3 regions of the Micromonospora sp. NBRC 110038 genome follow, and region 2 is predicted to be linked to each of the others. Evidence: riboswitches for the same ligand, from Rfam matches in the RefSeq annotation. Region 2 holds a riboswitch; each other region holds the start of a gene.
The links. Region 2 has a riboswitch for cyclic di-AMP ahead of LPU61_RS26930 (hypothetical protein). Riboswitches for the same ligand answer to the same signal wherever they lie in the genome.
Positions count from the first base shown of each region.

Region 1 (9,695 bases), on a different contig from region 2:
GACGCCGTGCACCGGGACGACGATGCTCAGCAGCGGGCTCCGCGTCGGCTCATTGACCACGCCCGACACCTTCGACCGCCCGGATGGACGGCCCCGGAACCTGACGTATCCGCCGGGGGTGGGCTCGCTGAACAGACCCCCTACGGAGGGTTAACGGTTGAGCATCCGCTTCACCCGGCCGCCGGCCGCCCGCACCCGGGCCCGCAGCCGGTGCGACTCGAACCCCGCGACGGTCTCCTTCAGCTCCTGGTTGCGGTCGTGCAGCCACTGGATGCGGGCGATCAGCTCGGCCGGGTCGGTGGCCGACTGCGCGCGTACCGCCGGGGGGAACGTCGTCTCGGCGACCTGCCGGTCGAACCGGGCGGCGCTGTCGCCGTCGGCGAAGGAGACCCCGAGGTCGTGCTTGGCCAGGAACGCCGTCATCGTCGCGTACCGGGCCTTGTGCCCGTTGTTGAGCGCGGTGTAGTCGGCCTCGTCGTAGAGCTCTATGGCGTCCACGTCCGGCGGGACGTCCTTCATCAGCCGGTGCGGGATGTCGAAGTACCGGGCCAGCTCCAGCGTCCGCGAGTCGTGCGCGAAGAGGTAGCCCGGCGTCCCCGCCACCAGCGCCGTGATGGTGCCGTGGATGCGGGTGCCGAAGTTGAAGTCGAACCGCGACAGGTAGTCCATCCACGTCCACGGGTCGACGAACATTCGCACCTTGTCCTCGGTGAACAGCGGGTGGGAGGTGTGGATCGGGATGGCCGCCTTCTTGCCCCGGTCCTCCGGGGCGTCGCCGAAGAGCAGGGTGCCCAGCGTCTTGAGGTCCTGCGGCAGGTAGCGCAGGTTCGGGTACCGCCGGTGGTGCGAGGCGATGACCTTCGCCATCGACTTCACGTACGGGGAGACGGTCAGCGCCACCCGGTCCTCGACGGTGAGCGTGGTCTTGCGCTTGTCGACCCGCAGGCTGTCGCCGTGCAGGAACATCGACGGGCAGCCGATCACGTCGACGGCGGAGAAGCCCAGGGTCCGCAGGTACCCCTCGGTGATCTCGCCCCGCACCCCGATGGTGTGCGACCGGTCCAGCACGGCCGAGACGAACGCCTTCACCGCGTCGTCGATCGGCCGCAGGTACTCCCGGTCGGCGTCGACGTTGGTCTGCGCGCCGACCCCGAACACCACCACCGGGATCTTCAGCCGCTCGATCAGCCGGGTCATGGCGACCAGGCGGTGGGCGTAGCTGCGCCGGAACGCGTTCGCCAACGGCACCACGAACACGTCGAACCGCTCGTTGATCTCGTCGGCCTCGCGCGGGTTGACCCGGAACTCCGAGGAGGTGACCTCCGCCGTCGACGTCCGCAGCAGCTTGTGCGCCGCGTGGCTGAACACGAGGTTGCCGGCGTTCTCGCCGATCCAGTTGCGCTCGAACGTCTCCTCCGGCGAGTAGACGTCGAACGGCCCCTTCTTGGCCCGCAGCAGGATCCGCTGGTGCATCCGTGTTGTCCCCTCGTCGTGGCCGAGACCGCGATATTAGGCCATCGTGCCCGTGCCGCCGCCAGGCGCGTCACGTGCCGGCCGACGGCGGGCGGCGCGCCCGGCCGCACCGGGTAGGGTGCCGGCGGGGCGGCACCGCGCGGCCCGCCGCCACCGGGGCGGCGGCGTCGGCCCGGGGCGTCCGCGAGGAGGAGAGCGGTGCTGGTGACCCCCGCGGCCGGTCGGGCCGCCGGCCTCCCCGGCGCCCCGACCGTCGTACGCCCCGACGCGCCGGCCCGTCCGGCCAGCCGGCTGCCCTCGCTGACCGGGCTGCGCTGGGTCGCCGCCCTGCTCGTCTTCGGCTACCACGTCGGCACCATGCGGATCGTCGGCCAGCCCGAGGCCAAGGCCGTCGTCGACTGGCTGTTCACGCTGGGCCTGTCCGGCGTCGAGTTCTTCTTCATCCTCAGCGGCTTCGTGCTGGTCTGGTCGGCCCGCGACGGGGACCGCCGACGCGACTTCCTGCGCCGCCGGCTCGCCAAGATCTACCCGAACCACCTGCTGATGTGGGCGGTGGTGCTGGTGACCGGGGTGTGGGTCTTCGCCGACCCGGTCAACGTCCGCGCCGCGGTGGAGAACCTGTTCCTGGTCCAGGCGTGGGACCCGACGCCCGGCTACTTCTACAGCGTCAACTCGGTGAGCTGGTCGCTCTCCTGCGAGCTGTTCTTCTACGTCTGCCTGCCGTTCGCGCTGCCGCTGGTGCGCCGGGCCCCGGTCGGGGCGCTGTGGGCGGTGGTGGCGGCCGTGCCGCTGCTGATCGTGGCGCTCTGGCCGGGGCAGCGCCTGGTGCCGCAGGAGAGCACCTGGTGGTTCACCCAGATCTTCCCGGTCGTGCGGTCCCTGGAGTTCTGGATGGGGGTGGCCGCCGCCGAGCTGCTGCGCCGGGGGCGCTGGCGCGGCCCGGGGCTCACCGCCGCCAGCGTCATGTTCGTCGTCACCTGGGTGGTCGCCGCCCAGTGGATCCGCGCCGAGCTGTGGGCGGCGCTGCTCGCGGCGGCGTACCTGCTGGTCATCGTGGCCGCCGCCGACGCGGACGTGCGCGGCGCGCGGACGCCGTGGCGGTCCCGGCCGATGGTCTGGCTCGGCGAGGTCTCCTTCGCCTTCTACCTGGTGCACGTCTTCGTCATGATCACCGTCCTGCGGCTGGCCGACCGGCTCGGCACGGGGCTGCCCGGCTGGTGGGGCCCGCTGGCGGCGGTCGGCTTCCTGCTGGTCAACCTCGGCCTGGCCGCGCTGTTGCACCGGTGGGTGGAGATGCCGCTGACCCGCCGGCTCGGGCCGCCGCGCCGACCCCGCGCCCCGGCCGCCGCCGCCTGACCCGCCGCCCGCCGCCTGCCCCTGCCCCTGCTCCGCCGCCGACCCGGCCCCTGACCCCGCCGCCGGTGACGCGTGGCGGTGGTGCGTGGCCTGTGGTGCGTCGTCCGTGGTGCGCCACGCCGCGTTCAGCAGGTGACACGCTCGCCGGCGGTGCGTGGCGCGGCCGGTGGCGGTAGCGTGGACGGGTGCTTCCCGTCGCGCTGACCTGTCCCCTGTGGTGGGTCGCGCGCTGGACGGCGCGGATGCTGGCGACCCTCGCCGTCGTGGTCGCGTTCTCCCTCGGTGCCGCGTCGCTGCCGCCGGGCACGGTGCTCCCCGCCAGCGTCGACCCCGGCCAGGCCGGCTCCGGCCCTGCCGTCGCTGCCTCCGTTGCGGGGTCCGTCGCCGTCGCGGAGGCCCGCACCGTCGCGGCATCCGCCGCCGGGTCCACCGTCACTGGCTCCATCGCCGCCGGCTCCATCGCCGCAGCGGGTGCCGCCGGCCCGTGGCCGCCCGCCGACGCGCCGCCGCCCGCCGAGGCCGGGCCCCTGCAGGTCGCCGCGCCAGCCCCGCAGCGGGTGCCGACCGGGCTCGTCCCCGCCGCCGTCGGCCCCCGCGCGCCGCCGGCCGCCTGAGCCACGCGGCGGGCCGCGCCCGCCACCACCGTCGCCGACGACCCTCACCCACCGCCGCCCCAGCCGCCGGGCCCGTACGCCGCAGGCGTCCCGCCCGGCGGCGGCCCGGATCCCTTTCCGCCTCCCCTGCCCGCGAGGTGCCGACCATGGACATCGTTCTCTACCAGTTCCTGACCGAGGTGCCGCTGGCCGCCGCCATCTGGTCCGTGCTGCTCGTGCTGGCGCTCACCGTGCTCGCCGTGCTGGTCGCCCGCCCCGAGCGGGACCGCCCGCCCGCCGTCGAGCCCCCGGTCCGGCCCGCCGCCCCGCCCGCCCCGGCCGCCGCAGACCTGCGCCGGTACGCCGAGGAGGTGGCGGTGGCCGCCGCCGGGGCGGCGCAGAACGCCCGCCGCCGACGGGCCGCCTGGACGGCCGCCCAGGACGCCGCCGAGCGGGCCTGGCAGGCGTACGACGAGGCGGAGACCGCCGCCCGACGCTTCCGCGACGCGGGCGCGCTGCCGACGCCGCACACCCCGCGTACCCCCGCCGAGTACGCGGCCCGGGAGCGCTGGCTGCACCACGCCGCCACGGCGGCCCACCTGCGGGGCGAGTTGTCCATCGGGCAGCTCTGCGACGTCTTCGCCCGCCGGGGCGGCTGGGACCCCCGGCTGCACCCGGTGGAGCAGGAGGTCGTCCTGGCCCGGGCCGTCCGGGACGGCAGGCTGGCCCGCTACCGTGCCGCCGCCGCACGCGAGCGGGCCGCGTGGGGCGACGCCGAACTGGCGGCCGAGGCCGCCCGGGCGCTGGCCGCCGAGGCGTACGCCGCCGCCGAGCGCGCCCGGCCCGCCCACGCGCCGGCGACCAGCGCCACGGCCTCCGGCAGGGTCCTCGGGATCACCGGCTGGCGCCCACCCCGCCCCGCCCCGGCACGGTAACCGCGGAAACCGCGGTGGTGGTGACCGCCGTGACCGCCGTGACCGCCGTGACCGCCGTGACCGTCGTGACCGTGGTCACTGCGGTGACCGCCGTGATCAAGAGGTTTGCGTCATCGTGGAGATCAACTCTGACGCTTTTCTCTTGATCACCGAGGCGGGGGCGGGGCGGGGGCAGGGCGGGGGTGTGAGGCGGGTCATGGTGGGGTGGGATCGGGCAGGCGGGGCCATTCGGTTTGATCGGGGGCGGTAATCGCCGAGATTCGCGGCGCGTCGTCCCGTTGCGGGTCCGCTGGCGTCGGATGGGTCGGCAGTCCCATTGAGTCGCGTCAGTCTCCGAATGCCCCGTAAATGGGTCGGTCAGCGGACGTTTAAGCAGGTGGCGGGGGGTTGGCAGGACTTCCGTCGGCCAGTAGTGTCGGCCCGTCTGGTGCGGTACCCGATCGCAAGAGGCGACGCCGCGCCGACCCGCTCAATCGTGAAGATCACGAACCGGGGACCCATTGCACGTCCGGGGTGAATCCGCGGGCCACGGCCTGCGGTAGGGCGATCTTCCCGCCCGAATCCGTCAGCTAACCCGGTAGGCGGTATCGGAAGGAGTTCCATCCTCGTGCAGCACGACCCCACCCCCCGGGTTGTTCCTCCACCACGGAGCCCGGTGCCCGTGTCCGCCGCCGCCGAGCCGGCGCACTGACCGTCGCACCCCTGCGTACGCCCGCCTGAGCGGGCGCCCCAGAAAGCGGACCCCACCGGCCGCGGACACCGCCCGCCGCCGTGCGCCGACGCGCGCCCGGGTGCCTCCGCTTCCGCCCCGTCCCGTGGAGGAACACGTGAACGATCAGCTCAAGCGGCACCTGCGGCGACTCGCCACGGAACGCCCGTACCAGGTCGTCGCCGGCTCCGCCGCGGCGCTGCTGCTGGCCTCCGGCACCGGCGCGCTGCTCGCCGCCGTCGACGACGACGCCCCCGCCCCGCAGCGGACCACCAACGCCGCCGTGGCCGAGGTGGCACCCCGCCTCGACGGCGCGGCCAGCCGCGCCCAGGCCCGGATCGCCGCGCCGCTCGCTGCCCCGAGCAGCGCCGCGCCGTCGCCGAGCGCCACCTCGGCGGCCCCGAACCCCGACCTGACGGCCTCGGCGACGCCGAAGAAGACCACGGCGAAGCCCGCGGCCCCGAAGCCGCCGTCGTCCAAGGTCCTCGACTACGACTACGAGGCCCAGACCACCTACTACTACTGCGGCCCGGCTGCGGTGCGCAACGCGCTCTCCGCCACCGGTGTCGACGGCACCCAGGACGACCTGGCCGCCCGCCTCGGCACCACCGAGATGGGCACCAACTCGGCCTACGACACCACCCGCGTGCTCAACGAGATGGTCAAGGGCGAGCCGTACCGGACCCGGCTGATCCCCGGCGGCGCCGCCACCCCGGCGGAGACGGAGCGGCTCCGGGCCGACGTGGTGAAGGCGGTCAGCGCCGGTCGCGGCGTCGTGGTCAACATCGCCGGCGACGCCACCGACGTCGACGGCGGCTGGCACTCGTTCCCCGGCGGCCACTACATCGCCGTCGTGGGCTACCGCGACTCCGGGCGCACCGTGCGCATCGCCGACTCGGCGGACCCGGCCGTCCCGGCGTACTGGATCAGCACCGCCGCGCTGGCCCACTGGGCGGCGACGCGGGGCTACTCGGCCTGACATCACCCTCCCCCCACCGGCCCCGGCTCTCCTCCGCAGAGAGCCGGGGCCGGTGCCGTCTCCGGGTAGGCGGGGGCGGCCTCGATCCTTGGACAGTTGCGGTTCAAGGCGAACAGCAACTGTCCAAGAATCGGAGGCGGGACGATCAGGCGGTGGGGGAGTGGGTCATCGCGTCGGCGGCGCGCGGGGCCGGCGGGTTCCAGCCCGGCTCCAGCTCCCGGCGGGCCGCCGAAAGGAACGCCTCGGCGTACGACTCGGCCGGGAAGTCGCCCAGGTAGTGGGCCCGGGTGCCCCAGCGGGCCGCCGCCTTCGGGTCGGTGTCCAGCAGCAGGCCGAGCACCTCGTCGAGGTTGCCCGCGTCGCTCCGCAGCACGTAACCCGAGCCGGCCAGCGGGAACCGCTCGACGAACCGGTCGCCGTCGCCGACCATGTCCGTCACCGCGTACGGCTTGCCGGAGTAGAGGTAGTCGGAGATGACGCCGGAGACGTCCGAGACGAGCGCGTCGGAGCGGTTGACGCAGTCGACCAGGGACAGCTCCCGGCTGGCCGCCGCGCCGAAGACGTGCTGCCGCCCGGTGCGGGCCCGGTCCGCCGCCAGCAGCTCCGTGAGCCGGGCGAGCTGCCGCGCCGACGCCGGGTTCTGCCCCGTGTACGGGTGGGCGCGCAGGATCACCGTCGCGCCCCGGGCCAGCAGGCCCCGCACGATCGTCTCGCCCACCGGCAGCGAGCAGTAGTTCGCGTCGGCGTGGTGCCCCGTCCAGGTCGGGGTGTAGAGCACCGTCGGGTTCGCCAGGCCGGTGGCCGGCGCGCGGCGTACCTCGATCGACTCGACCTGGGGGCGGCCGACCACGACGAACTTCTCCGCCGGGATGTCCACCCCGGCGCGGGCGTACCGGTCGATCGCCGCCCGCCCGGCCACGAAGTTGCGGTCGAACAGCGCCGTGACCGGGTTGGCGCTCGGTGCCTTGTCGCTGTCGCCGTGGTGGATCTGCACGTGGGTGAGCTGCGAGAACCGGATGCAGTGGCTGTTCTTCGCCCCGTGGTTGACGTAGAACGCCACCTTCAGGCTCGGCACCAGCGCCTCGTCCATCGCCTTCAGCGTCGGGCAGTAGACCACCGGGGCGCTGGTGGCCGCGGCGATCGGGGCGAGGAACTCCGGCTCCCGCACCATCACGAAGAACGGCCGGCCGATCCGCTCCAGGTACGGCAGCCACATGGTGACCTGGTATTCCGACCCGGGCGGGGCGGAGAAGTGCAGCAGGAACTCCGGCCGGTGCGCCCGCAGCGCTCGGGCCACCGCCGAGCCGCCCGCCCCGGGCCGGAACCGTCGCTTCGCCAGGTCGGCCGCGACCGCCCCGGCCCCCGCGCCGACGGCGAGGGCCACCAGCAGGGCGACCCAGGCCGGCAGCACCAGGGCGGCGGCCAGCGCCACCACGGCGAGCAGCACCAGCAGGGCGTCGCCCAGCCGGGCCGCGACCAACGGGGTCCACGACCGCACGGGCAGGTTCGCCGCCCGGATCTCCAGGTCGCCGGCCTGCCGCAGCGGCCCCACCAGCAGCACCAGCCCCAGCAGCACCAGGGCCGTCGCCGCCAGCGCCGGGTCGAAGCCGGCGTCGAGCCGTCGCGCGTACCCGACGAGGATGCCGGCGGCGAGCAGCACCGCCTCGGCGGTGCTGTCGGCGGCCGGGCGGACCCGGCGCTCCCAGCCGGCGGCGGCGAGGGCCGCCACCGCGAGCGCCAGGCCCCAGCCCGTCGCCCCGGTCAGGGCGAGGGTGAGGAACGCCAGCACCGCCAGGCCGGTGGCCGCCACCCGGGCGGCCAGCTTCCTGACCAGGTCACCACGCATGTCGCTTCGCTTCCTTCGCCCGTCGCGGTGGCCGTCGACCCGTCAGCCGGCCGTGGCCGGGGCGGACGCCCGGCTGGCCTGGGCGGGCACGCCCGCGGCGGGCAGCTCGCCCGGCGCCCGGCGTACGTCGATGACCTGCCCGGTCAGCTCGGAGATCAGCACGTCCAGCGACGACTGGGCGACGGTCTCGGCGGCCAGCAGGGTGTGCTCCGGCTCCTCGCCGAACGCCTTGGTGCGCATCGGCGTGGCGGTGCGCTCCGGGTTGATGCAGTTGACCCGTACGCCGAACTCGGCCCACTCGTCGGACAGCGCCTGGGTGAGGTTGACCAGGGCGGCCTTGGTGGCCGAGTAGAGCGCGTAGCGGGCCCGGCCCCGGGTGTACGAGCTGGACGTGTAGAGCAGCAGCTGGCCCTTGGTCTGCTGCAGGTACGGCAGCGACTGCCGGGCGATGGTGACCGGGCCGACGAAGTTGACGTGCAGGACCCGGTCCATCGTCTCCTGGTCCATCTCGGCCAGCTCGCCCTTCTCCAGGATGCCGGCGGTGACGACCACGTGGTCGATCCGGCCGGTGGCCTCGAAGGCGGTCTTCAGCGCGGCCTCGACGTCCTCGGCGCGCTCGACGTGGGTGCCGGTGGTGGAGCGGCTGAACGGGAAGACCTGCGCGCCGTGGCGGCGGGCCAGCTCGGTCAGCTCGTGGCCGATGCCGTAGCTGCCCCCGAACACGACGATCGTGCGGCCGGTCAGCTCCTCGGTGTAGCCCCGGTCGGTCAGCCGGGGGGCCTGCGCGGCGGCGAGCTGGAACAGCTTGTCCGCCAGGTGCACGTCGACCGGGTGGGTGACCTTGATGTTCTCGTCCGAGCCGTCGATCACCTTGATCGGGGTGCCCGGCAGGTAGCGCAGCACGACGCCGCAGTCGTCGGTGGCGGCGAAGTCGGGGTCGCCGGCGGCGATCCGGTACGCCTCGCGGATCGTGCCGGACCGGAACGCCTGCGGGGTCTGCCCCCGGCGCAGCGTGGAGCGCACCGGGATGTCGGTGATGCAGTCGTTGTCGTCGACCTGGATGATCGTGTCGGCCGACGGGATCGCCACGTCGACCGCCGAGTACGTCCAGAGCGCGTTGACGCACTCCCGCACGATCCGGCCGCTGAGCAGCGGGCGCACCGCGTCGTGGAAGAGGATGTTGACGTCGCCCTCGCCGACCGCGTCCAGCGCGATGCGGGTGGTGGCGTTGCGCGTGTCACCGCCGGCGATGACCTTGCTGACCTTGCGGAAGCCGGCCTTGTCGACGATCTGCTGGGCGTCGGGGACGTGCCCGTCGGCCATCAGCACGATGATCTCGTCGATCTCGGGGGCCGCCTCGAAGACCGCCAGGGTGTGCTCGATGATCGGCTTGCCGGCGATCTTCAGCAGCTGCTTGGGGATGCCGAGGCCGAGCCGGGTCCCGGTCCCGCCCGCCAGCACCACCGCCACCGTCCGCGAGGGCCGCCACGGCGCCGGGGTCTCCGGTGTGGCGTCCGGGCCAGTGGTGTGGTCCTGCGTCATTGCCGATCCTCACTCTCACGGTTTGCGAACAGGGGGTGACGGCCGCACGGCGGCCGGGTGAACCATAACGCAACCACCGCGCCGCCCCCCAGGGACGACGCGGTGGGGAAGACACCCGCACGACACCGTACGGACGCCGCAACCTTACTTCTTGTTGGAGAAGTCCTCGTACGCGCGCAGCACCTCGTCGGTCGGGCCGTCCATCCGCAGCACGCCCGATTCCAGCCAGATCGTCCGTTCGCAGGTGTCCCGCACCGAGGAG
Region 1 is NZ_BBOL01000001.1:1,507,285-1,516,979, forward strand. Features, by position in the region: gene LPU61_RS05795 (glycosyltransferase) at 1-60, opposite strand, end outside; gene LPU61_RS05800 (polysaccharide pyruvyl transferase family protein) at 151-1,473, opposite strand; gene LPU61_RS05805 (acyltransferase) at 1,672-2,829, shown strand; gene LPU61_RS31565 (hypothetical protein) at 3,015-3,443, shown strand; gene LPU61_RS05815 (hypothetical protein) at 3,590-4,357, shown strand; cyclic di-AMP (ydaO/yuaA leader) riboswitch at 4,814-4,956, shown strand; gene LPU61_RS05820 (C39 family peptidase) at 5,173-6,045, shown strand; gene LPU61_RS05825 (CDP-glycerol glycerophosphotransferase family protein) at 6,191-7,891, opposite strand; gene LPU61_RS05830 (bifunctional cytidylyltransferase/SDR family oxidoreductase) at 7,934-9,433, opposite strand; gene LPU61_RS05835 (ABC transporter ATP-binding protein) at 9,578-9,695, opposite strand, start outside.
Region 1: another riboswitch for cyclic di-AMP. It lies ahead of LPU61_RS05820 (C39 family peptidase); the one in region 2 lies ahead of LPU61_RS26930 (hypothetical protein).

Region 2 (9,695 bases):
AGGAAATGTGTATCACGTAACGCTTGACGTGCCTTTCGCTGCGTGTGACCGTGGGGGAACTGGTCGTGCGCGTGAATGACGAGGTGATGGGGCATGGAGCATTCCAGCATGTCGATGGCTAAGGCGGGCTCCGGGCAGCTAGACCCCCTCTCGTCCGTCGGGCGACCGGGCGAGCCGGGCGCTGCCTGCACCCCGGCCCGGGCCCTCGCCGAGCTGCACGCCGGCAACCACCGCTTCGTCAGCGGAACGCCGCGCCACCCCAACCAGGACGCCGACCACCGGGCGGCCGTCGCCGACGGGCAGCACCCGTTCGCGGTGATCGTCGGCTGCTCCGACTCCCGCCTCGCCGCCGAGATCATCTTCGACCGTGGCCTGGGGGACCTCTTCGTGGTCCGCACCGCCGGGCACACCGTCGGCCCCGAGGTGCTGGGCAGCGTCGAGTACGCCGTGACCGTGCTGGGCACCCCCCTGGTGGTGGTGCTCGGCCACGACTCCTGCGGGGCGGTGCAGGCGGCCAAGGCGGCGGCCGGCACCGGCAGCGAGCCCGCCGGCAACCTGCGGGCCGTGGTGGACGCCGTGGTGCCCAGCCTGCACCGGGCCGCCGAGCGGGGCGTCGAGGGCATCGACGAGATCGTCGACATCCACATCGCGTGCACGGTCGAGGCGATGCTCGACCGGTCGCCCGTGCTGGCCGCCGAGGTCGACGCGGGCCGCTGCGCGGTCGTCGGGATGTCGTACCGGCTCAGTGCCGGCGGGGTGCGGACGGTGGCCGCCGTGCCGGCCGCCATGGCGGCGGACGCCACCCCGGCCCGCGCCGCCGCCTGACGCACCCCCGCCGCCCGGCGCTCACCCCGGCCCTGACGCGCACCGCCGCCCGAGACACGACGAGAGGGGCCGCCCCCACAGCGGGACGGCCCCTCTCGTCGTGCGCGGCGCGCCGCGTCAGAGCAGCGACATGTGCACGTGGTCCGTGTGGTTGGACGGCCCGCTGTAGGACTTCCAGCCGGTCGCCGGGAACCAGATCTGCCGGTTCCAGATGACGTAGTAGATGCCGAGCCGGTCGGCGTTGCGGATGAGGAACGCGGCGAGGTTGTTGCCGTACATCCGGGTGTCGTTGTTGTGCCAGGGGGAGAACCCGCTGTTCTGGAGCGACCAGTCGCAGGCCCGGCCCTTGGGGTGTTCCCACGGCCCGCCCGGCCGGTAGCAGCCCACGAACCGGTTGAAGCCGGCCCGCTTGGTCTCCTTGTAGGCGTGCAGGGTGCGGGGCGTGATGCAGCCGGAGGTGGTGGGGTCGTTCTCGCTGCACGACTCGGGCCGCCAGTCGCCGTCCGACGTCCGGCCCGGCCCGATCCTCGCGACCGGGGAGGTGGCGTTGACCAGGCCGCCGGTGAAGCCCTTGCCGCCGACCAGGGCGAGTGCCTTCTCGGCGTCGAACTTCTTCTTCGCCATGACCGACGCCTGCTTCTGCTGCTCGCGCACCTCGGCGTCGAGCGCGAGCTTGGCCTGCTCGGCGCGGTTCTTCGCCGCGCTGACCTCGGCCAGCTTGTTGGCGTTGACCATGTTCAGCTCGTCGAGGGCCGAGGCGCGCTTGACGAACGAGTCCGGTGTGTTGCTCTCCAGCAGCATCGCCATCGCGCCGACCCGGCCGGTCCGGTACGACTGCGCGGCCATCTCGCCGACCTGCGGCGCGAGCGCGTCCAGCTCCTCCTGGGCCTTGCGCACCTCGTCGGCGAGCTGGGCCTGGCGCTTCTTGGACTTCTCGAGCTTCGACTTCGCCTGGGCGTAGTCCCGGTTCGTCGCCTCGATGACGTCGGTGATGAGCTGGGGCTCGTCGTCCTCCTCGTGCCCCGAGGGTTGGGGGGCGGCGGCGGGCAGGGCGAGCGCCGGGGCGGCCGGCCCGGCGACGACCGCCAGGGCAGCGAGCACGGCCACCACGGGTGTCAACCAGCGGTGCAGGGGTGCCGTCACAATGTTCCCTTCCATCGACCGCCGACCGGGTTAGCTGACGGGTTCGGGGCGGAAGCGGCCCCTACCGCTCGCGCGGATTCACCCCGGGCACCTGGTTCCCCGGCTCGCCTTGCGGCGATTGGGCGGCGGCACCGCAGGCGCCGCTTCGCGCCTTCGGCGGTGACCGGCAGCGAGGTTACCCGAGAGCCCATGCGGGGAGCTACGTCCGGATGCCGACTAAAAGCGTCATTTCGTAATCGCCATCGGTAATCAGTGATGCGCTTCTCAGGGCGGATGCCGCCACCGGTCACGCTGTGAAGTGTCACCATGCGGTGTCCGTGCCTCCTTCTCGGTGCGGCCGTCCGGCCGGGGGGTGGGTGGGGGCGTGGTCGTCGGGGAACCCCTCGGCCGCCCGGCCGCCGCCGAGCGCCTCCAGCGCGAGATTGCGGTCCGCGGTCCGCCGCCCGCCCCCGGGGGTACGCGCCGCCGGCACGTCCCCGCCGTCCGTTGGGCCGGGCCGGGACGCGGCGGTGTGCCCCTCAGCCGTGTGTCCCGCCGCCGTGCGCCCCGCTGCGGTGACCACGGCGGCCAGCCCGGTGGTGAGCGGCACGGCGGCGATCAGGCCCAGCGTGGCGACCGCGCTGCGGACGATCTCCTGGGCGAGGAACTCGCTGGTCAGGATCTCGGTCACGGGGCGGGAGTCGGCGGTGAGCAGGAGCAGCAGCGGCAGCGACGCGCCCGCGTACGCCAGCACGATCGTGTTGACCGTGGAGGCGATGTGCGCCCGGCCGACGCGGGTGGCCGCCCGGTAGAGCTGCAACCGGGACAGCCCCGGGTTGGCGTGCGCCAGCTCGGTGACCGTGGCCGCCTGGGTCACGGTGACGTCGTCGAGCACCCCGAGCGAACCGATGATGATGCCGGCCAGCAGCAGGCCGTGCAGGTCCACGTCGCCCCGGAACATCGACAGGGTGGTGGCGTCCTCGCTGCCGTACCCGGTGAGGTGGGTGGCCGCCGTGGCCAGGGTGCCCAGCAGGCCGGTGAGCACCAGGCTGCCCAGGGTGCCGAGGACGGCCACCGACGTCTGCGCGGTGACCCCGTGGGTGAGGTACAGCACCACGAACATGATCAACGCGGAGCCGACGACGGCGATCGGCAGCGGCGACCCGCCCGCGCCGATGCCGGGCAGCACGAAGGTCAGCAGGATGGCGAAGGTGGCGGCGAGCCCGGCCAGGGCGGCCACCCCCCGCCAGCGGCCGAACGCGACGATCGCCAGCGCGAACACCACCGCCAGCCAGATCAGCGGGGCGCCGCGCTGGTGCTCGGCGATGTTGTAGGTGCTCGCCGCCGGGTCGGCCGGGTCGGTCAGCTTCACCAGCACGATCCGGTCGTCGACGGCTACGGTGGGCGCGCCGGGGCCGGTCGGGATCGGCGTCTCGACCTGCTGCCCGGCGTCGGGCCCCTGCTCCACCCGGACGGTCACCGTGCCGCACGGGCCGTCCGCGACGCCCGGCCCGCCGCCCTCCGGCGTCTCCGGCTGCGGCGGGCACTCCTCGGTGACCACCCGGGTCACCGTGCCGTGATAGCGGGGCACCGGCGAACCGCCGTCGACCTCGGGACCGCCGTCGCGGGGCCACAGGACGACCGCCGCGATCACGGTGAGCACGAAGAGGGGCACCACGGTCGCGACGAGGACCCGCCGCACCCCCGGTGGGGTGGGCGGAGCGGGTCGGTTGTGGTCGGCGCCCATCGACGATCTCCAAACGGTGTCAGCGCGGGATACGGCTCGGCGGCCCGGACGGTTCAGCGTCGCGGGCGATCGATCCGGGCCGGCTGCCCGGACGACCGCACCGGGCCGGCCGCCGGAGGACCTGCCCGTCCCGCGGGTCGCCCGAAGCCCCGCCCCACCGGCGGCCCGGTCTCCGCCCTGCGGACCGCCCGGAGCGGGATCCCACGTCCCATCGCCCGGAATCGTAGCCACCCTCACCTGCGAACGCAGGTCGGCCGACACCATGTCGGCGACATGGCGGTGTTCCGGCCGCCCTGATACCGCCATCTGGCCGACATCCTGCCGATTCGACGGCCGGCAGGGCATGTTGGAGACATGGCCCACGACGAGCACGCCGGACACGGCGGGCACGACAAGCACGCCGGGCACGACCCGGAGATGTTCCGCCGCCGGTTCTGGGTCTGCCTCGCGCTGACCCTGCCGATCGTCGTCACCAGCCACATGGTGATGGACTGGTTCGGCTACTCGCTGGAGTTTCCCGGCCGGGCCCTGGTCGGCCCGGTGCTCGGCTCGGCCGTCTTCTGGTGGGGCGGGTGGCCGTTCCTGGTCGGCGCGGTCCGGGAGCTGCGCGACCGGGCACCCGGGATGATGCTGCTCATCGCGATGGCGATCAGCGTGGCGTACGCCGCGTCGCTGGCCACCAGCGCCGGCGCGTTCGACCTGGACTTCTGGTGGGAGCTGGCGGCGCTGGTCACCATCATGCTGCTCGGGCACTGGCAGGAGATGAAGGCGATCGGCCAGGCCCGGGGCGCCCTCGCGGCGCTGGCCGCGCTGCTGCCCGACGACGCGGAGCGGGTCGGGCCCGACGGCGGCACCGAGCGGGTCCCCGTGGCCGCGCTGCACGTCGGCGACGTGCTGCTGGTCCGGCCCGGCGGTCGGGTGCCGGCCGACGGCCGGGTCGTCGACGGAGCCGCCGAGCTGGACGAATCCATGATCACGGGCGAGTCCCGCCCGGTCGCCCGGTCGGTCGGCGACCGGGTGGTGGCGGGCACGGTGGCCACGGACTCCGCGCTCCGGGTCGAGGTGCAGGCCACCGGCGAGGAGACCACCCTCGCCGGCATCCAGCGCATGGTCGCCGAGGCCCAGCGCTCCAGCGGCCGGGCCCAGGTGCTCGCGGACCGCTTCGCGGCCTGGCTGTTCTACGTCGCCACCGCCACCGCCGTGGTGACGGTCGTGGTCTGGTCCCTCCTCGGCGACACCGACGAGGCCGTCGTGCGGACCGTCACGGTGCTGGTCATCGCCTGCCCGCACGCGCTGGGGCTCGCGATCCCGCTGGTCATCGCGCTGTCCACGGCGGTGGCGGCGCGCTCCGGCATCCTGGTGAAGAACCGTCTCGCGCTGGAGCGGATGCGCACCGTCGACGCGGTGCTGTTCGACAAGACCGGCACCCTCACCCGGGGCGAGCACGCCGTGACCGGCGTCGCGGCCGTCGCGGGCACCGGCGAGGACGAGCTGCTGCGGCTGGCCGCCGGCGTCGAGGCGGACAGCGAGCACCCGCTGGCCCGCGCGATCGTCGCCGCCGCCGAACAGCGCGGCGGCCCCGCACCGGCCACCGGCTTCCGCGCCCTGCCGGGCCGTGGGGTGCGGGCCACGATCGACGGCACGGAGTACGCCGTGGGCGGGCCGGCCCTGCTGCGCGAGCTGGGCGTGGGCCTCCCCACCGAGCTGGAGCAGGCCGCCGCCGACTGGGCGGGGCGAGGGGCCGCCGTGCTGCACCTGGTCCGCCTTCCCGGCACGGTGCTCGGCGCGCTCGCCCTCGCCGACGAAGTTCGCCCCGAGGCCCGCGAGGCGATCGCCGAGCTGCGTGCCCAGGGCATCCGGACCATCGCGATGATCACCGGGGACGCCCGGGCGGTGGCGGACGCGGTCGCCGCCGACCTCGGCTTCCGTGCCGGTGTGGACGAGGTCTTCGCGGAGGTGCTGCCGGCCGACAAGGACGGGAAGGTCACCGAGCTGCAACGACGTGGGCTGACGGTGGCGATGGTCGGCGACGGGGTCAACGACGCCCCGGCGCTGGCCCGCGCCGACGTGGGCATCGCCATCGGGGCCGGCACGGACGTGGCGATCGAGTCCGCCGGGGTGGTGCTCGCCTCGTCCGACCCGCGCGGGGTGGCGGCGGTGGCCCGGCTCTCCCGGGCGTCCTACCGCAAGATGGTGCAGAACCTGGCCTGGGCGGCCGGCTACAACGTGGTGGCCCTGCCGCTGGCCGCCGGGGTGCTGGCCTGGGCGGGGGTGGCGCTGAGCCCGGCGGTCGGGGCGATCCTGATGTCGGCGTCCACGATCGTGGTGGCGCTGAACGCCCAACTGCTCCGCCGGGTCCGCCTCACCCCCGGCTGATCGCGGTCGGGGCCGCGGCCCGGCTCGCGGTGCCGGGTCACATTCCGCGCCCGCATCCGCGAGGCGAGGTGAGTCGACCCCGGGCGAGGCTCTAGCGTGGTGGTGTGGGGACGACGGCGGTGACGGGCGGGCGGTGGGGTCGCCTCGCGCTGCTGCTCTGCACCCTGATCGGCCTCGCCGCCATGCACACCCTCGGCCACGGCGCACACTCCGGCGGCACCCACGCCGGCCACGACGGGGCAACACCGCGCGACGGCCACCCGGCCCCAGCGACGCTCGCCGACGGCGCGGCTGTCCCCGTGGCGCTCGCCGACGGCACGGGCGGTCCCGTGGCACTCGTCGGCGGCACGGGCGGTCCCGTGGCACTCGTCGGCGGCATGGGCGGCTCCGTGGCGCCCGCTGTCCCCGTGGTGCTTGCCGGCGGCGCGGCTGTCCCTGTGGCGCTCGCCGGCGGCGCGGATGCGCTCTGGGCGTTCGCCGGTGGAATGGCCGTCCCCGTCGGCGGCATGGACGCCGCCGTCACCCTGGGTGGCCGCGCCGGCTGTCCGGCTGGTGGGTGTGCGCCCGCCCGGCTGCTGCCGGACGGTGGTCGCGCCGACGGGCCGTCCGGTTGGAGCGTCTGCCTGGCGGTGCTCGGCGCGCTCGGGGTGGCCCTGCTCGTCGCCGTGCTCCTGCTGACCCGTGCCCGGGCACCCGGCCCGCCCGGCTGGCAGGCCGGTGGCGTGTCCGCCGGGCCGCGCGCCCCGCCATCCCGCCCGCTCGGCCTTCGGCTGGCCGAGGTCTCGGTGTCGCGTACGTAGGACGCCCCGGCGCGGTGCCCGGCTCTGCCGGTGACCCGTGTCTCCGTCCTGCCCTCGTACGTGACCGAGACCGAAGGATTCGCCATGACCACTCGTACGACCGCGCGCCGCGCCGCCCTTGCCGGCGTGGCCCTGACCGCTGTCCTCGGCCTGGCCGCCTGCGGCTCCGCCGACCACGGCTCGCCCAGCCACGCCCAGCCGGCCGCCGGCACCACCGCTGCCGGTGCCAGCGCCGCCGGGACTCCGACGCGCGGGCCGGCCGCGTTCGGCGACGCCGACGTGATGTTCGCCCAGATGATGATCCCGCACCACCGGCAGGCCGTGGAGATGGCCGAGCTGGCCGAGACCCGCGCCGCGGACCCGGAGGTCAAGCGGCTCGCCGCCGCGATCAAGGCCGCCCAGGCACCGGAGATCGCCACCATGACCGGCTGGCTGACGGGGTGGGGCCGGCCGGTCCCGTCGCCTGCCCCGGGGCACGGGCACGGCATGCCGGAGATGGACCACGAGATGCCGGGGATGATGTCCGAGGCGGACATGACGAAGCTGGCCGGCGCGCGCGGCGTCGGCTTCGACCGGCAGTTCCTGACCATGATGATCGCCCACCACGAGGGCGCGATCACCATGGCGAGGGAGGAGTTGGCCGCGGGGGCGAACCCCGAGGCCAAGGCGCTGGCCCAGCAGATCGCCACCAGCCAGCAGGGTGAGATCGACCAGATGAGGAAGATCGTCGGCCGGCTCTGACGGCCGGATCGGACGGCGGGGCCGCGCCACGCGTCATGCCGGCGAGGTGGGGGTGTCCGCAGCTCGGGATGCCCCCATGTCGCCGACATGAAGTCGATCAAGCGCCTGTCGGCGCGCGGGGCGAGTCGCGAGCGGCGCGGGGCGAGTCGCGAGCCGACAGGCGCGAGTCGCGCTGCGCGGGCGGCGTCAGTGGGCCGGGCGGGCGTCAGCCGCGTTTCATGAGGCGGCCGACGGCGGCCATCATCTCGGTGGCCATCTCGTCGGCCCGGCCCTCGACGGCGCCCTCGTGCAGGCAGTGCCGAGCGTGCCCGTCGAGCAGGCCGAGGGCGACCTTGTCCAGGGCCGCCTGGATCGCGGAGATCTGGGTGAGCACGTCGATGCAGTAGCGGTCCTCGTCGACCATCTTCTCGATGCCGCGGACCTGACCCTCCACGCGGCGGAGCCGCGCGAGCAACTGGTCCTTGCTGGCGGTGTACCCCCGGGTCGGGGCGGGCATGGGTCCGGTCATGCGACCGAGATTAGCATACCCCTCGGGGGTATGGTACGGTTCCCTGCGTCGGATACCCCCACCCGGTATTCCTGGCGTTCCTGAGACGGTGGTCCGCCTCGCGTTTACCCCCCGGGGGTAACGTGAGGTGCAGCGGAAGGAGAGAGCGATGGTCAGCACGACGTACGAGGTGCGGGGGATGAGCTGCGGGCACTGCGCCGGCTCGGTCGTCACCGAGGTCGGCGCGATCGACGGCGTCACCAACGTCAAGGTGGACCTGGAGGGCGGCCGGGTCACCGTCACCAGCGACAACCCGCTGGACACCGAAACCGTGCGCGCCGCCGTCGACGAGGCCGGATACACCCTCGTCGACGCGTGACGCCGCCCCTGCGGAGAAACCGAGGCACACGATGAACACGGCGACGAAGCTGAGCGGCTTCGCCCTCGGCCTGGCGGCGGTGTTCGGCGCGGCGTACGGGGTCGGCCAGGTGGTCGGCCCCGTCGCCCCGGCCGCCGACACCCGCCACGACGCCGACGACCCCGCCCACGGCACCACCCACGCCGACGCCGGGGACGCGCCGGCCGCCCACCTGCCCGGCGGGCTGCTCGTCTCCGACCGGGGCTACACCCTCGCCCCGCTGGCCGCACCGGCCGGCGAGTTCGCCTTCCGGATCACCGGCCCCGACGGGCGGCCGGTCACCCGCTACGAGGTCGCGCACGACAAGCGGATGCACCTGATCGTCGCCCGGCGGGACCTCTCCGGCTTCCGGCACGTCCACCCCGAGGCGGGGCCGGACGGCACCTGGCGGGTGGCGTCCCCGCTCGCCGGCCCCGGCGTCTGGCGGGCGTTCGCCGACTTCACCCCGGCCGGCGGGCCGGCGTTGACCCTCGGCGTCGACGTCACCGTCCCCGGCGCGCTCGACGCCCGGCCGCTGCCACCGCCCGCCGCCGCCACGACCGTCGACGGCTACACCGTCACCCTGGCCGGCACGGCCCAGCCCGGCCGGGCCAGCCGGCTCACCCTGACCGTCAGCCGGGACGGCACGCCGGTCACCGACCTCCAGCCCTACCTCGGCGCGTACGGGCACCTGGTGGCCCTGCGGCAGGGCGACCTGGCGTACCTGCACGTGCACCCGGAGGGCGCGCCAGGCGACGGGGCGACCCTGGCCGGGCCGGCGGTCACGTTCTCCGCCGAGTTCCCGTCGGCCGGGACCTACCGGCTCTACCTCGACTTCCGGCACGGCGACACGGTGCGCACCGCCGAGTTCACCGTCGTCGCCGGCACCCCCGCCGGAGCCGGTCCCGGCGCGTCGGGTGCACCGACGACGACCGGCACACCTACGACGACCGGCACACCGGCCGCCACCAGCACCCCGACCGCCGACGCCGACCACGGCGCCCCCGGGCACGGGCACGACTGACGGGAGGCAGCGATGAGCTCGCCCACGCGACCGCTACCGGTCGCACCGAACCGCATCGAGCTGGCGATCGGCGGCATGACCTGCGCGTCCTGCGCCGCGAGGATCGAGAAGAAGCTCAACCGGATGGACGGCGTGACCGCCACGGTCAACTACGCCACCGAGAAGGCCACCGTCTC
Region 2 is NZ_BBOL01000009.1:300,185-309,879, forward strand. Features, by position in the region: gene LPU61_RS26925 (carbonic anhydrase) at 115-825, shown strand; gene LPU61_RS26930 (hypothetical protein) at 943-1,968, opposite strand; cyclic di-AMP (ydaO/yuaA leader) riboswitch at 1,973-2,103, opposite strand; gene LPU61_RS26935 (YibE/F family protein) at 2,270-3,694, opposite strand; gene LPU61_RS26940 (heavy metal translocating P-type ATPase) at 4,049-6,070, shown strand; gene LPU61_RS26945 (hypothetical protein) at 6,175-6,870, shown strand; gene LPU61_RS26950 (DUF305 domain-containing protein) at 6,955-7,611, shown strand; gene LPU61_RS26955 (metal-sensitive transcriptional regulator) at 7,817-8,119, opposite strand; gene LPU61_RS26960 (heavy-metal-associated domain-containing protein) at 8,268-8,477, shown strand; gene LPU61_RS26965 (hypothetical protein) at 8,509-9,519, shown strand; gene LPU61_RS26970 (cation-translocating P-type ATPase) at 9,532-9,695, shown strand, end outside.

Region 3 (9,695 bases), on a different contig from region 2:
GCCCGAGCCGCTGCGCCGGGCGGAGCGGGCGGTGTCGCGAACGCTGTCCCCGGCCGAGACGACGGCGGAGGCCAGGTGCTGCCACGCCTGGTCCGCGATCCGCTCGGGCTTGCTGCGGCGCTCCAGCAGGTTGGTTCCGAACATCGTGCTACCTCCTCGGGTGCCGAAGCTTGCGGCCACTTCGGACTGCGGCGTGGGTCCGGTGGGCGGACCGCGCCCGGGCGTTGCCCCGGCGCGGTCCGCCCACCGGGGCAGTGCCCCACCCGGCGCCGCCGCAAACCCCCCGGCGCGCGCCGGCCGTGCCCTCAGCGTACGGACACCACCGCCGCGCCCCGGGCGAAGTCGTCGTCGTCATCGTCATCGTCGTCCCCGGCGCCGCCGAAGCCGCAGGCCAGCATGAGTGCGAGCAGCGCGCCGACGCCGGCCAGGCCGGCCAGTCTCCGGATCATGGGGTGGTCCCTTCCGTGCTACGGGTGTGGACGCCGCCGATGCTAGGCGGGGCGGGCAACGGTGGCGTGTCCCGCCGGTGGCGGCCGGGTGGGCACACGCCCGGGGTGCGGGGTGCGCGCAAAGGTCGGAGGGGACCGCTACCCTGGGTCGGCGACACCGGCCCCCGGGCTGGTCGTCCGGCAAACAGGATCTGAAAAGTCCGGATAAGGGCAACGTGTTTTGCCCTGATCCACGAATTGCTCATCCCGAGGGGTGGCGACCGAGGCCATCGGAGGAATACTCTCGGTCGCGGCCCGCGTACTGATGAGGCGCCCGTCAACGGGCGAGTGGAGGTGCTCGCGTGAGCCTGTCGATCGTGAAGTCGGTTCTTTCCGGTGGTGTCATCGAGATCGCCCCGCGCGGTGAGATCGACGTCGACACCGCGTACGAGGTGCGTGAAGCCATCGCCGAGGTGCTCACCAAGGGGCGGCCCGCCCGCATCGAGCTGAACATGCGTCTCGTCACCTTCATCGACTCGGTCGGCATCAGCGCGATGGTGGCCGGCTTCCAGACCGCCGAGGTCAGCGGGGTGAAGCTGGTCGTCACCGAGCCGAGCCGCTTCGTGCACCGGCAGCTCTGGGTGACCGGCCTGCTCGGGCTCTTCGGTGCCCCGGAGCCCTACCTCGCGGGCACGGCCGCCCCCGAGGTGCTGCCGGGCGCCTGACGCGGCTGCCGGCGCTGGTCCACGTGCCGGGGCCTTCGACCCTTCCCCCACGCCCCCGGGTGGGGGACGATCGACGGATGCCCCGGCGCGACAGCTTCCAGTACTCGGTCCAGGCCCGCTGCTCGCGGGCGGAGGCGGTGGCGCTGCTCAGCGATCCCGCCCGGCAGACCGAGCTGCATCCGTTGATCACGCGGGTGCGCCGGCTGTCGCCCCGACCGGGCGCACTGGCCAGCTACGCGATCACCGACGAGCTCGCCGCCGGGCCGGTGCGCTTCGGCGTGACGTACCAGGCGGACGTGCTGGTGGTGACCGACGACGAGATCGTCACGGTGGCCCGGCAGCGGCCGGCCACGACGGTGCGTAACCACACGCGGCTGCGCGACGAGCCGGACGGCCTCGTCCGCGTCGATGTGGAGATCACCCTGGTCGCACCGACGCCGCTGTTCGCGTACGCCTTCCGGCAGGCCCGCTCGGCGCACCTCGGGCTGGCCCGCCGGCTCGGCGAGGTGCTCGGCCGGGCGGCGTAGCGCCCCGGCGACCGTCCCGTCGGGGGAGGGCCGCCGGGGCGGTCGCGGGTCAGATCACCGACAGGTGCACGTGGTTGGTGTGGTCGCTGGACGGGTCCCCGTTTCCGCCGCTGTACGCCTTCCAGCCGCTGCTGGGCAGCCAGATCTGCTTGAACCAGATCACGTACAGCACGGCGAGCCGGTCGGCGTTGCGCACGAAGTACGCGGCCAGGTTGTTGCCGTAGGTGCGGTCCCCGCCGCTGGCCACGCCGCCGAAGCCGCCCTTCTGCGCGGCGAAGTCGCAGGCCCGGCCCTTCGGGTGCTCGCCTGAGCCGCCGGGCCGGTAGCAGGAGACGTACCGGGTGAAGCCGGCGGCCTTGGCCTGGTTGAGCGCGTGCAGGGTGCGCGGGGTGATGCAGCCGTTGGCGGGGGTGGGGTCGTTGACGCTGCACGACTCCGCCGGCCAGGAGCCGTCGGAGTTGCGCTTCGCGGGGGTGGCGTTCGCGCTGGAGGTGCCGCCCGGGCTGGACCCGCCGCCGCTGCTGCTGGCCTTGTTGTTGGCCACGGTGAGGGCCCGCTCGGCCTGCTCCTTGCGCTTGCCCATCAGCGCGACCTGCTTGCGCTGCTCGCGGATCTCGCCGTCGAGGGCCTGCCGGGTCTTCGTCGCCTCGTCCCGGGTGGTCAGCAGCTCGCGCAGCGCCCGGTCCTCGTTCGCGGCGATCGTGTCGAGCGCGGCGGCCCGGTCCAGGAACCCCTCGGGGGAGCTGCTGTCGAGCAGCACCGAGGCGGCGGTGAGCCGGCCCTTCTTGTACGCCACCCCGGCGATCTCGCCGACCTTGGCGCCACGGGTGACCAGCTCGGCCTCGACCGTCTTGAGCTGGCCGCCGAGCTGCTGCTGCCGCTTCACCGACCGGTCGAGGGCGGTCTTGGCCTCCAGGTAGCCCTTGCTCGCCGCCTCGAGCTGGGCGCGCAGGGCGGGCGTGCCGCCCTCCTCGTCGTCGCCGGGTGCGGCGAGCAGGCCGACGGGCGGCGCGGCCCCGGCCGGCGTCACCGGCGCGACCCCGAGGCCGACGGCGAGCGTCAGCACCAGCGCCGCCGCCACCCGGGCGGCGAGCCTTCCTACAGGTGCCACTACTGGCATATGCGTGTCCTTCCGTCAGCCGCCGACCGGGTTAGCTGACGGGTTCGGGACGGAAGATCCCTACCGCTGGAGCGGATGCACCCCACAAACATGGTTCCCCGGCTCGCCCGCAGGCGATTAGGCGGCGGCCACCACAGGCGCCGGAGGGCGCCGCCCGGCGATGGCCGGGGCCGAGCCTACCGGTGCGCGTGGGACCAGCGCTGCTTCCGTGACGGAGGGTACGCGGATGAAACCTGTCAAGTCAGTCATTCGGCCACGAATGTCGCGAAAATTGATGAGCCTCGGTCTCACCAGCCGGCCGGCCCGCAGCCGTCGCGGGCGGCTCCCGGCTCGACCTGCAAGGTGGCGTGCTCGATGTGGAAGTCCTCGTGCAGGGCGGTGCGGGCGGCGGTCAGCACCGCGCCGACCTCCGCGCCGGGCGCCATGGTCAGGTGGGCCGAGGCGACCTCCATGCCGGAGGTCAGCGTCCAGACGTGCAGGTCGTGCACCTCGACCACGCCGGGCACGGCGGCCAGCCGGTCGTGCACGGCGGTCACCTGGAGGTGCTCCGGCGCGGCCTGCACCAGGATGCGCACCGCGGCCCGCCCGAGCCGCCAGGTGCGGGGCAGGATGAACACGCCGATCGCGACGGCCACCGCCGGGTCCGCCCACCACCAGCCGGTGGCCATGATCAGCGCCGCCGCGCCGATCACGCCGACCGACCCGAGCAGGTCGCCCAGCACCTCCAGGTACGCCCCGCGCAGGTTGATGCTCTCCTTCGCCCCGCTGCGCAGCAGGGCGAACGCGGCGACGTTGGCGAGCAGGCCCAGCACCGCCACCACGAGCATCGGGCCGGTGGTGACCTCGGGCGGGTCGCCGAAGCGGCGGACGGCCTCGACGAGGACGTAGACGGCGACGCCGCTGAGCAGCAGGGCGTTGCCGAGCGCGGCGAGCACCTCCAGCCGGTAGAGCCCGAACGTGCGCTGCGGGTCGGCGGTGGCCCGGCGGGTGGCGGTGATCGCGGCGAGCGCCATGCCGATGCCGAGCACGTCGGTGAACATGTGCCCGGCGTCGGAGAGCAGCGCCAGCGAGCCGGTGCCGAGCGCGGTCACCGCCTCGACGATCATCAGCGCGGCGAGCAGCGCGAACGCCGCCCAGAGTCGACCCGAGTGGCGGTCCGCCGCGTTCGCCGCCCCGTGGTGGTGGTCATGACCTGCGCCCACGCCCACACCCTCCGTCCGTGATCCCCGCCCGGCCCAATCTATGCTCACATCGCAATATGTGCAAGTGATCGACAGCGGTCCGGCCGGGGAACGGCCGGGCGCCGGATCAGCCCGTGGGTTCGACGGTGACGAGGCGCTGGGTCGCCCGGGACAGCGCCACGTACAGCGTCCGCACGCCCGACCCCGGGTCGGCCCGGATCTCGCCCGGGGCGACCAGCACCACCCCGTCGTACTCCATGCCCTTGGCCTGGAGGCTGGTCACCACCTGCAGGCGCGGCGCCGCCCGGCCCGCCAGCCAGCCCGCCACCTCGTCGCGGCGCGGCACCGGCGTGATCACCCCGACCGTGCCCTCCACCTCGCCGAGCAGGTCGCCGACCGCCGCGACGGTCGCCGCCGCCAGTTCGGCCGCCGGCACGGTCAGCTCGACCGGGGCCACGCCGGTGGACCGCACCGCGCGGGGCAGCGCCAGGTCCGGGTAGAGCCGGCGGATCTCCGCCGCCGCCACCGCGAAGATCTCCGCCGAGTTGCGGTAGTTGGTGGTCAGCTCGAACTGGTGCCGCCGGCGGCGGCCCAGCGCCGCGTCCCGGGCCCGGGTCAGCTCCTCCGGGTCCCCCGTCCACGCGGTCTGCGCCGGGTCGCCCACCACCGTCCAGGACGCCAACCGGCCACGCCGGCCGATCATCCGCCACTGCATCGGCGACACGTCCTGCGCCTCGTCGACCACCACGTGCGCGAAGTCGCGGTAGTCCTCGGGCCGCTCCCGGGCCGCCTCCCGCGCCGCGCGCTGCCGGTCGGCATGCGTGCTCAGCTCGCGTACGCCCCCGGCGAGCTGGAACGGGTCGCGCCTCGCCCGCTTCGGCTGCAGCGGCTTGCCCAGCAGCGCGTCCAGCTCGTCGAGCAGGGCGACGTCGGCGATCGTGAGCCCCTCGACGTCCAGCGCCCGGTACGCCTCGACGAGCAGGCCGACCTCCGCCCGGGACAGCACCCCGGCGGCGTACCGCCGCAGCCGGTCGGGGCGGGCCAGCCAGCCCAGCACGTGCCGGGGGTGCAGCCGCGGCCACCACGCCTTGAGGAACTCGCGGAACTCGGGCCGCTCGGCGATCTCGTCCTCGAACGCGCGCTGCTCCGGCAGCCGGCCGATGCCCAGCCGCCGGGCCTGCGCCCACAGCGCCGCGAACACCCCGTCGAAGCCCGCCCGGCGCGACTCGTTGCGGCGGGCCCCCCGGCCCAGCGCCCGGTCCCGGATGTCGTCGAGCTCCCGGCGGTCCAGCCGCAGCAGCTCACCCCGGTAGAGCAGGCGCAGCTCGCCCGGCCCGCCCGGCACCGCGTCCCGCACCGCCCGCTCCAGCACCCGGCGCATCCGCAGCGACCCCTTCACCGCCGCCACCTCCGGCGGGTCGGTGCGCGTCGCGCCCATCCCCGGGAACATCGACCCCAGCGAGCGCAACGTCGCCGTCTCCTCGCCCAGCGACGGCAGCACCGAGGCGATGTACTCCACGAACACCGCCGACGGGCCCACCACCAGGATGCCGCCGCCCGCGTAGCGGCTGCGGTCGGAATAGAGCAGGTACGCCGCCCGGTGCAGGGCCACCGCCGTCTTGCCCGTGCCCGGCCCGCCCGAGACGATCGTGACCCCGGAGGCGGGGGAGCGGATCGCCTCGTCCTGCTCGCGCTGGATGGTGGCCACGATGTCCCGCATCCCCCGGCCCGTGGCCCGGGACAGGGTCGCCAGCAGCCCGCCGTCGCCCACCACCGCCATGTCCGGCGGTGCCGCCGCCGGATCCAGCAGGTCGTCCTCGATCCGGGTCACCCGCTCCGCCGACGAGGAGATCGTGCGCCGCCGCACCACGCCCAGCGGCTGGGCGGGCGTCGCCTGGTAGAAGGCGGCGGCGGCCGGGGCCCGCCAGTCCACGACCAGGGTCTCGGCGTCCTCGCCGCGCACCCCGAGCCGCCCCACGTGCAGCACCTGCCCCTCGCGCAGGTCCAGCCGGCCGAAGACCAGCCCCTCGTGCTCGGCGTCGAGCACGTGCCGGCGCTGGGCGGCGTGGAAGACCATCGCGTCCCGCTCGACGAGCGCCCCGAAGTTGCCCACCCGGGCCAGGCGGTAGCCGTCCTTCTCGGCCTGCGCGGCGAAGCGGCGCAGCTCGGCGAGGCGGGCGTACACCCGGTCGAGGTGCCGCTGCTCGGCGGCGATCTCCTGCTCCAGGGTCGTGCGGTCGGTCAACGTACGGGCTCCTCGCAGACGGCGGCGTCGGCCGCGCCAGGGGCGCGGCGGCGCGCCGGGGTGACCGGGTGAGGGTACGGCCAGCAGCCGACGGCTTCGCGGGGCCATGCCGCCGCCGCGATCCACCCCACGTCCCGGGCGACCGGCGCGGGTCCCCCGGTCAGCGCCGCCGCGGCCCCGGTCAGGCCCCGTCGGGGCCCCGGTCAGCGCGGCGCGGACGCCTCCGGCGCGCCCGCCAGCACCCGGCCCAGCACCCCGGCCAGGGCGGCGTTCACCTGCTCGGGCCGCTCCATCATCAGCATGTGCCCGGCGCCCGGGCAGACCGTCAGCTCCGTCGCCGGCAGGGCCGCCGCGATCGACTCGGCGCACGGCGGCGGGGTGAGCCGGTCCCGGTCGCCGACCAGCGCCGCCGCCGGCAGGTGGGCCAGCGCCGCGAGGGTGTCCAGCCGGTGCTGGGCCCCGATCGACGCCCGGAACCCGCCGATCGAGCGCAGCGTGGCCCGGGCCACCGCCGAGGTGACCAGCCGGATGTCCGTCGGGTCGCAGCGGTCGCCGAAGAGCATCCAGCGGATGCTGGGCCGCAGGGCGCGCAGCAGCGCCCGGGGCGGACGCCACGCGCCGCAGCGGGCCAGCACCCCCGCGCCGGTGGTCTCGGCCAGCCGGATCAGCCGGGCGATGCGGGGGGAGAGGCCGTACACGGTGTGGGTGTGCCCCTCGGCAGTGGTCGAGACGAACACCAGCCCCGCCGTGCGGGCGGCGAAGTGGGCGGGGTGCCGGTGCGCGTACTCCATGATCGTCATGCCGCCCATCGAGTGCCCGACCAGCACCACCGGCCCGGCCGGCGCGACGGCGTCGAGCACGGCGGCCAGGTCGTCGCCGAGCTGGGCCAGGGTGGCGGTACGCAGCGCCATGCAGCCGGACCGGCCGTGCCCCCGGGCGTCGTACGTGACCACCCGGACCCGGTCGCCGAAGCGCTCGCGCAGCTCGGCGAGCTGCCGGTGCCAGCTGCGCCCGTCCAGCGTCCAGCCGTGCAGCAGGACGGCGGTGACGTCGGCGTCGGCCGGCCCGGACGTCTCGACGTGCAGGCGCACGTCGTCCGTGAGCCGCACCTCCACGTGTTCCGGCATCGCCGCCTCCCCTCGGGCCGCCACGGAAACTTCACCGCCGGGTGACCCGGCGGTAACACCGGCTACCCGCCATGACACCACGCCAACCCTGTGCAAGGAAGGGCCCCTTCTTGACGCCTGGGGTGAAGAAGGGTCCCCTGCTCACCTTCGACGGCCCGGAGCGGGGGCGGGGCGCAGACGGCGAACCGCCCGCCGGGTGGCCCGGCGGGCGGTTCGAGGTGGCGCAGGTGAAGCGGTCGAGCAGGTGTCGCGGGCGGGCTCAGCCGCCGAAGACACCGGCCTCGGCGAGGCGCTTCTCGGTGGCGTCCCAGCCGTGGTCGGGGTGGGCGGCCGCGAGGCTGTTCAGCTCGGCCCGGATCTTGGCAGCGTGGCCGGCGGCGGCCAGCGTCCGGATCTCCTCGACGAAGGCGTCGGAGTCGGTGCGCAGGTGCGCGGTCTTGCCGTTGGTCAGGTTCCGCACGTAGGCGTGCTTGCCGCCGTTGAGCGGGATCAGGTACTTGAACTCGCCCAGCACGCTGAGGGCCCCACCCTGGCCAGCCTGGCCGGCCCGGACTGACGCGCGCGCGGTCTTAGAGGTGTTGCTCGCCACGGAGGTACTCCTTGGAGACGTACGGGAGGACGGGGAACGTCCGGGGGCTGTGACGGGTGACGCCCGGGAAGAGCCTCGGCCCGCCGAAGATGTGCGCGGCACAAGCCGCCGAGAGAACTGTACACGACCACGATGCCTGGCTGGTCACCGCGACTGTCGTCAGGGCACAACCGAGGCCACCGGCCCGGCATTCCGTCCCCGTCCGGGGCGGCGAATTTTCCGATTCCCTGGCGCACCATCCGCCCCACCAGTCATCATGTGTTCCAACAGCCACTCGGGTGTCGAGGTCGTAGGGGAAGACGCACCTCGCTCTCCGGGAGGTCACCGTGCCAACGCGTGGCGTCGTATACGTCCACTCGACCCCGCTCGCCGTGTGCTCACACGTCGAGTGGGCGATCGCGCGCGTCCTTGCCGCGCCGGTCAACCTGCAGTGGACGGCCCAGCCCGTCGATCCCGGCGCCCGCCGGGCCGAGTGCGGGTGGACCGGTCGCCCGGGGACGGGCGCCGAGCTGGCTGCTGCCCTCCGGCAGTGGCCCATGATCCGTTTCGAGGTGACCGAGGAACCGAGCGCGGGCGTCGACGGCGAACGCTTCATGTACGTTCCGGGGCGGGGCCTGTTCCGGGCCACCGTCGGCGCGGCCGGCGACATCCAGCTCGGCGAGGACCGGCTGCGCGGCATCATGGCCGCCGCGCGGGCCCCCGAGGCCCTCGCGCACGCGCTCGACAAGGCGCTCGGCACCGCCTGGGACGCCGAGCTGGAGCCCTACCGCTACGCGGGCGACGGCGCCCCGGTGACGCTGCTCACCCGCGTCGGCTGAGCGCCGCCCCGGCCACCTCCCCACCCGGACGCGGCCGGCGACCCCCGGTCCCGGCGCGGCGGCTTGACCGGGCCGAGTTGCCCCGATAAGGGGTGAACTGGTGGGATGGACCGCGTGTCGAACTCCCCGCGACGTGCCGGCGTCGCGCTCGCCGCCCTGACCGCCGTGCTGCTCACCGGGTGCACGGGGGAGCCGGACCGGCCCCGCCCCGCCCCGTCGGCCAGCCCCGCCGCGGCCGACCCGACCCCGTCGGGCGCGCCGACCGCGACCGCCGACCCGGCCGCCCGCGCCGCCGCCCTGGTCGGCACCCTCGCCGACGAGGACCTGGTCGGCCAGGTCCTCATGCCCTACGCGTACGGCGACAACGCCACGAAGGTCTCCACCGGCTCCGCCGCCGGCAACCGGGCCCTCGCCGGGATGGACACCCCGGCCGAGATGGTGGCGAAGTACCGGCTGGGCGGGCTCATCCTGGTCGGCTTCAGCGCCGACGACCCGACCTCCGGCAACCAGGAGACCACCAACGTCGACAACCCGCAGCAGGTCCGCGAGCTGACCACCGGCCTGCGCGACGCGGCCGGGAAGCTGCCCGCCGGCGCGGCCCCGCTGCTGATCGGCACCGACCAGGAGTACGGGGTGGTCACCCGGATCACCGACGGGGTCACCCTGCTGCCCAGCCCGCTGGCCGCCGGAGCGGCCGGGGACCCGGCGCTGACCGAGGCCGCCTGGCGGGCCGCCGGCCAGGAGCTGGCCGCGATGGGGATCAACCTCGACTTCGCCCCCGTCGCCGACGTGCTGGTCACCCGCAGCACGGTGATCGGCTCCCGGTCGTTCGGCGCGGACCCGAAGCGCGCCTCGGCCCAGGTGGCCGGCGCGGTGCGCGGGTTGCAGGGCGCCGGGGTGGCGGCCAGCGTCAAGCACTTCCCGGGCCACGGCCT
Region 3 is NZ_BBOL01000003.1:640,995-650,689, reverse strand. Features, by position in the region: gene LPU61_RS14610 (hypothetical protein) at 1-144, opposite strand, end outside; gene LPU61_RS14605 (hypothetical protein) at 306-449, opposite strand; gene LPU61_RS14600 (STAS domain-containing protein) at 791-1,153, shown strand; gene LPU61_RS14595 (SRPBCC family protein) at 1,231-1,680, shown strand; gene LPU61_RS14590 (hypothetical protein) at 1,730-2,800, opposite strand; cyclic di-AMP (ydaO/yuaA leader) riboswitch at 2,805-2,934, opposite strand; gene LPU61_RS14585 (cation diffusion facilitator family transporter) at 3,088-4,002, opposite strand; gene LPU61_RS14580 (AAA family ATPase) at 4,109-6,226, opposite strand; gene LPU61_RS14575 (alpha/beta fold hydrolase) at 6,430-7,353, opposite strand; gene LPU61_RS14570 (hypothetical protein) at 7,613-7,942, opposite strand; gene LPU61_RS14565 (DUF3145 domain-containing protein) at 8,269-8,760, shown strand; gene LPU61_RS14560 (glycoside hydrolase family 3 protein) at 8,866-9,695, shown strand, end outside.
Region 3: another riboswitch for cyclic di-AMP. It lies ahead of LPU61_RS14590 (hypothetical protein); the one in region 2 lies ahead of LPU61_RS26930 (hypothetical protein).